DNA from 2 places in the Shewanella sp. SM74 genome. Region 2 is predicted to be linked to the other one. Evidence: riboswitches for the same ligand, from Rfam matches in the RefSeq annotation. Region 2 holds a riboswitch; the other holds the start of a gene.
What was found. Region 2 has a riboswitch for cobalamin ahead of L5M49_RS12445 (ABC transporter ATP-binding protein). Riboswitches for the same ligand answer to the same signal wherever they lie in the genome.
Positions count from the first base shown of each region.

Region 1 (6,090 bases), on a different contig from region 2:
CAGTGTCTATGGCCTGCACTTCAAACGCAGGTATTAGCCCATTAAAACCTGGGCTGCTGATAAATGCGCCACGGCTACCTAAGGTAATGACTACAATCTTTACTCCCTGCTGGTGGAGAAGTTGCGCTGCCATGTGTGCATCATCAAGATGGTTGATCTCAACTCCCGTTAAGGCTTCTGCTTCGGTTTCATTGGGGGTAATAATATCTACCCACTTGAGTACATCTTGGCCAAGTGCCGTCGCTGGAGCGGGATTTAGCACCGTTGTCACGCCAAGATTCTTGGCTATTTGCAGCGCCTTTGCCACTGTGGCAGCGGGCGTTTCTAATTGTGTTAATAAGTACTCAGCATTAGCAAATAGGGCGTAATGAGCTTCTAAGTCATCGGGTGAAAGGCTGGCGTTAGCACCTGCGGCAACGCCAATCGTATTCTCACCGTTATCACCGATAAAAATCATGGCAGTGCCAGTGCTCAGTCCGGCTATTTGGCGGATCCCTTCCGTACTGATGCCATCTTTCATCCAGCTTTGACGCATATTATCGCCGATACTGTCTTGGCCGAGATGACAGATAAAATCAGTGCGTGAACCTGATTTGGCTAAGCGCGCGCAGGCGACGGCTTGATTGGCCCCTTTGCCGCCCTGTTCGAGGCGATAATCTCGGCTCATTAAGGTTTGCCCTGCAGCGGGCAGGTACTCAAATTTCATCACATGGTCGGCATTTGCACTGCCGATAACGAGTATCTGGCTCATAGAAGACTCACTGTCATTTTTATCTGCGATTGAGATAAGTTGCATCATAGATACGTAAACTGTCTACCAGTAAATCGACAAAGCCTTGCCTATCGATCCCAAACAGCACAGTCGCATTGGCGGCTTTACCTGTGAGCTGATAGCGATCGACCACTGTCATGCCTAAGGTTAACTCACTTTGGCTTTCAATCCCGACCCAACAATCTTGTGCTTCAAACAGTTCAGGTTTAAGCAACCAAGCGATAGTGCAGGGGTCGTGCAATGGCGCACCAATAAAGCCCCATTTAGGATCTCTGTGGTAAATCATAAAGAAATCCAATAATTCGGCGACGCACTGAGCAATTGGATTTTGAATCGCGCGAATACGTTCGATATCTTCGTCCATAATCTGCGCTTGATGGGTTACATCGAGCCCACACATAGTAATGGGAATACCGGATTTAAAGACAATATCGGCGGCTTCAGGGTCGACAAAAATATTAAACTCGGCGGCAGGCGTCCAATTGCCGACACCGGCTGCGCCGCCCATTAGCACTATGCGTTCGATCTTGGCGTGTAATTCGTGGTGGCTGGCGAGCAAAAGCGCGATATTGGTGAGTGGTCCTGTGGGGACGAGTGTCACAGGCTTATCGCTTTGGCGAATTTTCTTGGCCATCAGTTCTACGGCATTGAGTGTTTGTGGCGCAAAGCTGGGCTCTGGCAATGCAGGGCCGTCGAGTCCGGTTTCACCATGGACATTGTCGGCAATGATTAATTCGCGAGCTAATGGCTTGACTGCACCGCCAGCGACAGGAATATCACTGCGATTTAATAAGGTTAAGATCCGCAGGGCATTATTGAGCGTTTTATCCGGCGTTTGGTTACCGGCGCTGGTGGTGACGGCCAGTGGAACCAGCTCTGGATGGGCGAGAGCTAAAATGAGCGCAATAGCGTCGTCATGGCCGGGATCGCAATCCAGAATAATAGGGCGAGTCATACTGTTACTCCTTTAAACAGCGGTGATGGGGGCTTAGAATAGCATGCCATCAGTTAGGCGCTAGCCTGAGGAGGGGACTTGCAGAGTAAACTGTGAGCATTTTCGTCTTTTTATCAACAAGCTGCTAGAATTCTGCCCATTTTTGACACTAGGCGATGTTAGGTAAATCCATTCTCGCTCTGTCCGCTGCACAACATTGAATGACATATCCAAGCAAATACAAGGAAATAAGTAATGCTCACTCATCGAATTACTTGGCCTAAGGCTTTACTCGCGGGCATGGTTGCCATGCAGATCTCTGGCTGTAGCGATCCTCAACCTATGGCCATTATTGAAAGCAATAACGAGTCATTGCTGCAGTTCGATAACGGTAAACTCATCCAACTTAAGGAAAATCCGAGTCCACAGTATCGCCATATTCCCTGTGATTTACCCGCAGTCGAGACTGTGGTCACCAACAGTTCGGCCTTTGCGGCGTTAACACAATCCGGTGAGGTGATCACTTGGGGTGACAGTTATGCTGGCGGTGATAGCCGGGAGGTGACGGAGCAGCTTAAGCAAGTGAAGCAAATCGTCCCAGTTAAGGACGGGTTTGCCGCGCTACGTCAAGATGGCACTGTGATGTACTGGGGCAATGCGGGGAAATATAGCCTCGACAAAGCCCTGCAAAACCGCATGACCAATATTACCAAGTTGTTCGCCAATCAAGAGGCCATTGCCGCCCTTGATGCCAATGGCAAGGTGCATACTTGGGGTTATGGCCCCTACGGCGGCAATAGCTTACATGTGCAGGATCAATTAGTTGATGTTGTCGATATCTTTGCCAGAGGACGCAGTTTTGTCGCCCTCAAAAAAGAGGGCAGTGCTGTGATTTGGGGGCAGGTTGAAGAGTCGACCAATATGAAAAAGTTACTCCCGCAGCTTACGGATGTAGCGAAGATCGAATATTTTCAACACACCTATGCCGCCTTGAAAAAGGACGGCACTGTGGTGAGTTGGGGTTGGCGCAGTGATGCTTACTCGATCCGCAGTGCTTTAAAGGATGTGGCGAGTATGACGGCAAACAATTGTGCCTTTGCGATTTTAAGTCCTACGGGGGATGCGCATTTTTGGGGCGATGGGATTAACTGTGGTGTCGATTGGATTAAAAAAACCGATATCACAGGGGTAAAAGAGATTATCAGCATCGGCTCAGGCTTTTTATTACTGCGGGATAAGGCCGTGCCGCAAATTGTGGCCGACGATACTGATTACGCTCATATGTTTGGGTTTCACTATGCCCAAGACATTCTTGATAAATATTGGCAGGAAGGCAGCGTCATTACTCGAGGGCCTGCCTCCTTTGTGTTTACGCGTCCCGATGGCAAAGTGGTGCCTGTTGGTTATCGCGCCAACCGTGATAATGTGGAAAAGTTAATGGCACGTATTCCGCGACTCACTTGGTTAGATGGCGCAGATGACGGTTATGTTGGCATCAGCGAAAAGGGGGAGCTGGTCTCTTGGTCGATGAATTTGCCCATGTTCGACAAGTCGCCAGTGCAACCTGCTGACTCGTTAGTGATTAAACCGCTGGATTTTACCCCCGTTGCCCAATGTGAAACCCCTGAGCAGCGTCAGGCGATTTTGAGCAAAGATAGACCAAAACCTGCGGCAAAAAACTGGGATGGCGTTTTCTAGCTCATGTGAGTTTTCTCGCTAATCTGAGATTAATGGACTTTCATCCGTATAGACGTCTATAATGCGCGCGCTCAGGTCTGATATGCCCTGAGCCTTGTTGGGCGTTAACAGGTTGTACGCCCTTTGAACCTAATTTTGAGTCAACCTTCTGTGGTGCTTGCGATGATAGCGTCGTGAGATAATCGGGAAGCCAGTGAAATTCTGGCACTGCCCCCGCAACGGTAAAAGGTGAGAGACGACCGCGTTTGATTGGTGTGTTCAAGAGTGAACCCGAAAGTCAGAATGTGAAAGGTCAGTCTCGCGTTAATCTAACTTTAATGGATTAACATAGCCTAAGTCCGGAGACCGGCCCTAAAGGTGTTTTTGAGATTTCGGTGGGCAGATCTCAAAATGCGATAATCACCGTCAGTATTTACGACTGAATTAACGGTATCGTGGCGTCAATGCCCCGTTTTCCTTGCAGGAGTTAAAGGTAAAATGGGAACAAATCCAACAAAAATCGCGCTGCTGATCGGCAGCCTTTGCAGTTTTTCAATTATCGCGCCCGTTATGGCGGTTGACGATACCAGCACAGCTAAAGTTGACGAGCATCTTGTCGTGATCGGCCGTTCTGATAAGACCCCGTTAAATATTGCCGCCAATGTGAATGTGATTGATGCTGCGGCTATTGAAATGAGTGGCGCGACTAATTTGACCGACGTCTTACGCGGTCAAAGCGGTATTCAAATTTCGGATAACAATATTGGAACTAGCTTTGCGATGCGCGGTTTTAGCGCCAGCACTGCCGTTAATAACACGCTGATTTTACTTGATGGTCGTCGTCTCAATAATATCGATATCGCCGCACCTAGCCTTAATGCCATTCCGCTTAATCAAGTGGATCGTATTGAAATTTTATCGGGTAGTGCAGGTGTACTTTATGGCGATCAAGCCGTGGGCGGGGTGATTAATATTGTCACTAAGTCCCCTGAAAATACTGGCGGCAGCGTGCAGTTATCCGGCGGCAGTTTTGATACCTATGAAGGTCGTGGTGATGTGTCTGGCGCGATCAACAAAGATTGGCGTTACTTTTTCACCGGTAGTTACAACCAAGGTGACAACTATCGCCAGCATAATGCCAACGAAACCGGCTCTATTCTTGGCCGCATTCAATATAAAACAGCCACAGACTCGTTCTTTGTTGAAACCAGCTACTACGATAACGATCGTGAAAATCCGGGCTCGCTTACTGAAAAGCAATTTAAAGACGATCCCCGTGCTTCATCAAATAAGGTAGAGTATGCCCACGAGATGACCACTGCGGCGCGAACGGGTTACCAGCATCAGCTTAATCAAAACTGGGCGCTGGCGGCGGATTTAGATTACAGCGATACCTTAGTGTCTTCTCTTAATTGGGGGGCGAACAGCCATAACACACGCTCACTGTTAATGTTTAGCCCTAAAGCGTTAGCGAATTACAGTACGCGTCAAGGCGAGCTAAACCTAGTCACAGGTTTAGACATCAGCCGTGGCAAGGCTGATTTTGACACTATGGCGCGCAGTAATGTGCAGCAAATGCAAAGCGCCTATCTACAAGCTACAGTGCCTTTAAGCCATACTTTAAGTTACGTTGTGGGTGGTCGTTATTCGCGTGTGACCGACGAGTTAGTCGATGGCAATGTCTATCCTAATGGCATGGATTTAGATGAAAATGCCCATGCATTCGAACTGGGTTTAAATTACCGACCAACTGCGGAGCACAGACTCTATGTGCGCGCTGATGATAACTTCCGTTTTGCTAAAGTGGATGAGCAAGCTTATACATCGCCGGGCGTATTTGGCTTAAAGCCGCAAACAGGCCGTTCCTATGAGGCGGGTTGGGATTGGGCTGTCGCTAGTCAAACCCTACGAGTCAGCCTATATCGTCTCGATTTAGAGGATGAAATTGTTTATGACTCGAGTGCAGTTAAACCCATAGGTGGAAATTTCAACGGTGCAAACGTCAATGCCGACGCTTCTCGTCGTTATGGCGCGGGTGCCGATTGGGATTGGCAGATCACTAAAGCGCTGCAGTTAGGGCTGGAATATAACTATACCGACGCCGAATTTACCGATGGTGCTAACGATGGCAAAGAGCTGTCTTGGGTGGCAAAACACACGGGACGCGGTTATGTCAGCATGGATTTTGCTGAGCATTTCCAAGTATTTGCCGAAGCTATCTACACGGGTGATCGTTTTATCGAAGGCGATAACGCTAATCAAGCTGATAAGCTAGCAAGTTACGTGCTTGGTAATTTAGCCTTGAATTATAATCGTGATGCTTGGCTTGCCAGTCTGCGTATCGATAATGTATTCGATAAAGATTATGTCAGTGCAGGTTATTACGGTGGCGATTGGGGGGATAGTTACTATTCTGGTCGAGGCCGTGATATTCGTTTCACTGTGGGCTACCGCTTCTAAATATTAATGAGCTATTTAATAACAAAGCCAGACTCAGTCTGGCTTTTTATTTTTTACGCTGAGTTCAAAGAATAAATCTTAAAATAGGTATAGTCTTGAATATCGTTTTAGTAGAGTGGTTTAATTGTCGTTATCTATAGTGTTAGCGGGCAGTCATTACTAAATAGGAGTAATTTATATTTTACTCTGCTGTTTATGGCTGAAATTCTTAGTATTTTAGGTATGATGTGAGCTGTAACCGAATCAT
Region 1 covers NZ_JAKKRZ010000012.1:91,106-97,195, reverse strand. The annotation lists gene rbsK (ribokinase) at 1-751, opposite strand, end outside; gene rihA (pyrimidine-specific ribonucleoside hydrolase RihA) at 771-1,727, opposite strand; gene L5M49_RS13770 (hypothetical protein) at 1,962-3,404, shown strand; cobalamin riboswitch at 3,539-3,773, shown strand; gene L5M49_RS13765 (TonB-dependent receptor) at 3,882-5,843, shown strand.
Region 1: it holds a riboswitch for cobalamin, as region 2 does, so the genes downstream of both, L5M49_RS13765 (TonB-dependent receptor) here and L5M49_RS12445 (ABC transporter ATP-binding protein) in region 2, are expected to answer to the same signal.

Region 2 (6,090 bases):
AAGACCAAGAGGTCGTTGTTACCTTTGACATCCGTATGCCAATCTTTAAAGCGTTCGCCGCGATAGTCCTCTTCTTCCAGCTTGTAGCCTTGGATCATAGTGCCCATGGCACCGTCTAAGATCAGAATGCGCTCTGCAAGCTGTTTGCGAATGTCTGCCAATATCTGGCCGGCTTTGGTAGAGGGTATCGTCATAAATAGTTACCTTAAATACAGCTAAGTTAAGTCCAAAAATCGGCCATTGTTATGCTAAGTGCATTTTATTGTCGTCAGCCGACATTTTTTGAATACTTGTTCTTAAAAATTTGTTTTGGACATTTAAACGTATAGACGTCCATAATACGCGACTTATGATTGTCAGGGCAAGATGAAAGTCAAAGGCATTCGGAGCGAGAATCTAGAATTTAGGCCCTCGGCTTGAGTTCCTAGCATCTAGTCCCTAACTAAAAAGGCATATATGAAACAAGTTCGATTGTTATTGTTACGCCACGGTGAGTGTGAAGGCGGCGCGATCTTGCGGGGTCGTGTGGATGTGCCTTTAAGCAAAAAGGGTTGGCAACAAATGTCGGCAGCAGTTGAGTCACAGGCCAGCGTGTGCAGTGCGATTTACAGCTCGACTTCACGCCGCTGCGCCGATTTTGCCCACGCTTTTGCCGCCGAGCTGCACTCGACGGCGGCACGGATATCTGAGTCAAGGCCATTGCAGGCACAGTGTTTGTCGGGTTTACAGGAAATTGATTTTGGTGATTGGGACGGTTGTCGGCTCGATGAACTGTATCAACAAGAGGGCGAACGCTTAGCGGCGTATTGGCAAAACCCTTGGCAAAATCCGCCGCCCAATGGTGAAACTATGGCAAGTTTTGAGTCGCGGGTGAATGGGACGATTGACCAGATACTCGCCGCCGAGTTTGAACGATTGACCCTTGACTCACATAAAATGGGTAATGAAAACAGTGCCATTAATGAAACCGCTGATAATATGCCTGCCACTCAAGTGTGGGTCGTGACCCACGGCGGGGTGATCCGTCACTTAATGGCGCGTGCCTTAGGGGTTGAACGGGCGGTGGGGTTTTATAGTCAACTCGATTTACCCGTGGCGGCCGTGGTGAGCATTAATGTGCTGCAAGATGAACAGGGTGCCTGCTATTGGCGTTTAGATTGGCCGAGTGGGCGCAGGTGTTGAGGCCTTATTTCACGACCTAGGCGCTATGGTGTAGGCGTGATTGTTTGGCGAGAATAAGCTGACATGAAAATATTCTGATTTAAACAGCATTGCCTAATGGGATAGATGTAGGATAATGCTTTTCCCTGACGTTTGAACAAGATAGCGTATTACATGCGCAATGAGTGATAACGTCGCAGAAATAGGTGTTGGGAATAGACTCTCTTTGTTCGAATCGCTCCGTTGTTTTAATTCACAGTGGCGTTGTTAACAAAGAGCATATCAACCCAAACATAATAGGGAATCGGGGAGCTGCTTGTTAGTCAGCCCGAACTGTGCCCGCAACTGTGAGTAGTGAAAAAGATCTCGAATCTTATTCCCTACGAGTCAGGAGACCTGCCTATTTCTGTTATCGCTGCGTGCAGCCTTAGTTCTCGAGCGGGTGACTCGAGGGAGCAGATGACAATGTGCACAACCTTTTTTTATACAGGTTTGGACTCGATAGGAGCGCCGCTTAGGTGAAACTTTCCGCAATCCAAACTAACAGCCCCGTGAATGACACTAACCCATCATCGAGCCCGTCAGTCGCGCTCAATGTGAGTCATTTGAGCTGGTGTATCGATGGCAAAACCATACTTTCCGGTATTAACTTTACGCTGCCAACGGGGCAGATGCTGGGGCTGATTGGCCCTAACGGTGCGGGCAAGTCTAGCTTGCTGCGCTGTTTGTATCGGTTTGTTCGCCCGACTCAGGGCAAAATTACCCTTTTTGATCAAGATATTGAGCGCTTGTCGCCCAAGGCGTTTGCCTGTCGCGTCGCCGTAGTGCAGCAGGATACACCGCACTATTTTGACCTCACCACAGAGCAATTAGTCAGCATGGGCTTAACGCCCCACAAGGGCATGTTCGATACCAATTCGAGCTGTGATATTGAGCGTATTGCAAAGGCTTTAGAGAAAGTTGGCTTGAGCCATAAGATGCACCAACAATATGAGCACTTATCCGGCGGTGAAAAGCAACGCGCCTTAATTGCCCGCGCCATAGTGCAGCAGCCGCAGCTTTTAATCCTCGATGAGCCAACGAACCACCTCGATGTGCGCTATCAAATTCAAATCCTCGAATTGGTGCGTAGTCTTGGGATTAGCGTGATTGCCTCAATTCATGATCTTAATTTAGCCAGTGCCCTGTGCGACAGTTTGTTGTTGATCCATAACGGGGAAGTCAGCGCTATGGGGACGCCAACCGAAGTATTAACCGAGGCGCGAATTGGCGATGTGTTTGGTGTGTGTGCTCAGGTATCGCCCCATCCACAACATAAAAAGCCCTTAATCAGCTATTTTTATGGTTACCACCATGTAGATTATGGCCTGAACGAGCGAGGCGAGGGTGGATGACTCTGGGGAGTAAACAATATTTCATCTCATATTTGGGGCGTATCGTGACACCGTTGACGAGACAACAACTGATGCTGCTCGTATTAGGTATCATCACTTTGATAACGCCTATTGCCGCAACGAGTTTTGGTGCGGCTAACATCAGTTTTATGGATGTTATTCAAGTATTTATCAATAAAGCGACGAACCTCACTCAAGCCAATGGTATGACAGAACGCATTGTGATGGAGCTCAGGCTACCGCGCATTTTACTGGCTTTTGTGGCGGGTGCGGGTTTGTCACTGGCGGGCAGTGTGTTGCAAACCGTGACTCGCAATCCGCTCGCCGATCCCTATTTGTTTGGCATTAGCTCTGGCGCGTCCTTTGGCGCTGTGGTGATGTTGACCTTATTCACTGGCTCTGGATTTTTTGATAATGCGGGCATGGCGGCACATTCTGGGCTTTTTAGCGGTTCGGGTGCCTTGTCTGGATTACTTTGGTTTAGCTTGCCCTTGGGCGCTTTTATTGGTGCGAGTTTGTCGGTGTTGATAGTGCTTGCCTTGTCTGGGCTTGGGCTCAATAGCCAAGTGGAGCGCATGCTGCTCTCTGGTGTGGCGACCTCCTTTATGTTCGGCGCATTAACGAGTCTGCTGCTGTATTTCGCCAGTCCGCAGGCGACAGCCTCTGTGCTGTTTTGGAGTTTAGGCAGTTTCGCAAAGGCCAGTTGGTCCTTGTTAGTACTGCCGACACTGGTGATTGGTGCGAGTTTATTCATTATTTTAGGCATGAAACGGCAGATCATGGCGTTGCAGGCGGGGGATGAAACGGCGCATACCTTAGGGGTGAATGTGCCTAAGCTGCGGCTCAATATGTTGCTGCTCTGCTCCTTGATTACCGCTATTTTGGTGGCTACCTGCGGCGGTATCGGTTTTGTCGGGTTAATGATCCCCCATACCGTGCGTATGCTGTTTCCTGGTCGTCAGCCGATTCTATTAACGGCGCTGGTGGGCGGATTATTTATGGTGTGGATTGATGTGCTGGCGCGCTGTTTGTTGGGCAATCAAGAGTTGCCCGTGGGGATTATCACGGCGGCCATAGGTAGCATGTTCTTTTTGCTGATTTTGCGTAAACGCAGAGTCATGCCGTAAGCACCTAGTCAGAACGTAATCCTAGAGTCATCTAGCAAGCGCAGACTGGCGAGATAATCAGCATTTTTGTTGATATCTGCCCCGCGATTGGAAATGCAAAATTGGACATGTTAGTCATAGACGCAGGATGCGTTGTGGTTATTTAAGATAATAAGTGGAGTGTGGATGTCTCAGTCAGCCGTGTCTTTTCAAATCAGCCCTGTGAGTAAAACGCAGGATCCATTGATCCAGCAGAAAATTGATCTTAAGACTAAGCCGCCCGGCGCCTTAGGTCAGCTCGAATCCTTAGCCTTACAGATTGCCCGCGTGCAAGCGACTGATTCACAACAAACGGATCAGCCACAAAATACTGTGCTGAAAATCGTTCATCCAACTATGTTAGTGTTTGCGGGTGATCATGGTATTGCCGCAGAAGGCGTGTCGATTGCCCCTAGCGAAGTGACGCGCCAAATGGTGCAAAACTTTGCCCATGGCGGCGCGGCGATTAACGTTTTTTGTCGGCAGGTGGGCTTTAGGCTCGAAGTGATCGATTGCGGCATTTTAACGCCAGTCGAAGGGGTTAAAGGCATTATCGATCAGCGTCTTGGCGCGGGTACAGGGGCGATTCATTTAGAGCCTGCAATGGCGCTGGAAACCGTCGATAAAGGCTTTGCGATGGCGCGCGATTTGATTGAGCGTCACCATCAAGCTGGTTGTAACTTAGTCGCCTTTGGCGAAATGGGTATTGCTAATACCTCGTCTGCTGCGGCCATTATGGCGGCGATCATGCAGCTCGACGTGATTGATTGTGTCGGCCGTGGCACGGGCATCAATAGCGAAACCTTAGAACGTAAACTCATGTTGATTGAGCTGGCGTTATTGCTGCATCAAAGCGCCTTAACTGGGCCAAAGTCAGTGTTAGCTTGCCTAGGTGGCTTTGAAATTGTGCAGATGACGGGGGCTATGTTAGCCGCCGCCGAGCGTAAAATGCTGGTGGTTGTGGACGGTTTTATCGCCACGGCGGCGGCATTAGTCGCGGTGCAAATTGCCCCCAATGTGCGCGATTATTTGATTTTCGCCCACCAGTCAGACGAGCAAGGACATCAGCGGATGTTAGAATTTTTGCAGGCGAAACCTTTATTATCACTCGGGCTGAGATTAGGTGAAGGTACGGGCGCAGCCTTGGCGTTGCCGCTTATTCAAGCCTCAGTAAATTTTTACAATCAAATGGCGAGTTTTAGTGATGCGGGGATTGAGGCTGTTGTATGATGTGCTCTGCTAAGTCGCTTATTTTACTTATTTAAAATAATAACTTTTTAGCCAACCGTTTTAATCTTAAACCTTGCAGCAAGTGTTAATTCACTAAGGATGCTTTATGTCAGAACGCGAAAGCTGGCACAAAGAGATAGATTTGTTTTTAGTTGCCATGGGCTATTTTACCCGCATTCCTATGCCTAAATGGGTCGAAGTCGATAGCGATAAGTTGAATAAGGCCAGCCGTTATTTCGGTCTCGTCGGTCTTTTGGTCGGCCTGTTAAGTGCCATTGTATTTTGGCTGACGCAGAACTGGCTCCCCGCCGGCGTCTCTGTGCTGTTAGCTATGTTGGTTGGCGTCTTGCTCACGGGCGGATTTCACGAGGATGGCCTAGCCGATACCTTCGACGGTTTTGGCGGTGGTTGGACGGCGGAAGACAAGCTACGGATCATGAAGGACTCGCGCCTTGGCAGTTATGGTGCACTGGCATTGATGTTGGCCCTGCTGCTGAAATGGCAGTTGCTCGTCGAGTTGGCACTGTACGATCCTGTGGTCGCGGGCTCGGCGCTTATCGTCGCACACACGGTCAGCCGCGTGGTATCAGCCAGTATCATCTTTAGTGAAAAATATGTCCGCGATGACGAGACCAGTAAGTCTAAGCCGTTATCGCAACATCAAGGCATTAATGAGCTGCTTATCTTGATCGCCAGCGGCGTATTAGTGCTGTTATTCCTCAAGGGGTTAGCGGCATTGTCATTGCTATTGGTGATGATAGGACTGCGCCGTTTGATCATAGTGATCTTTAGACGCCAGATTGGCGGTTACACGGGTGATACCTTAGGCGCGGCGCAGCAAATATCTGAAATCGTGTGTTATTTTGTATTGCTCGTTGTAGGTAACATACTGTGATCCACCTCGTCCTAGGCGGCGCCCGTAGCGGTAAGAGTCGCTATGGTGAAGCCTTAGTGCGCCAGTACACTGCGCTCGGCTTCGATGCCTGCTATGTGGCCACGGCGCAGGCGCTGGATGATGAAATGGCGACCCGTATCGCCAAACATCAAGCGGGACGAACGGACGATGGTATCGAATGGCAATTGTTTGAAGAGTCGCTCGCCCTTACGGCACTGTTAAAGCGCTTAGCAAAACCTGGGCGAGTGATTTTAGTGGACTGTTT
Region 2 covers NZ_JAKKRZ010000010.1:142,199-148,288, forward strand. The annotation lists gene metH (methionine synthase) at 1-194, opposite strand, end outside; gene L5M49_RS12440 (histidine phosphatase family protein) at 457-1,182, shown strand; cobalamin riboswitch at 1,404-1,580, shown strand; gene L5M49_RS12445 (ABC transporter ATP-binding protein) at 1,680-2,555, shown strand; gene L5M49_RS12450 (FecCD family ABC transporter permease) at 2,552-3,682, shown strand; gene cobT (nicotinate-nucleotide--dimethylbenzimidazole phosphoribosyltransferase) at 3,848-4,930, shown strand; gene L5M49_RS12460 (adenosylcobinamide-GDP ribazoletransferase) at 5,037-5,825, shown strand; gene cobU (bifunctional adenosylcobinamide kinase/adenosylcobinamide-phosphate guanylyltransferase) at 5,822-6,090, shown strand, end outside.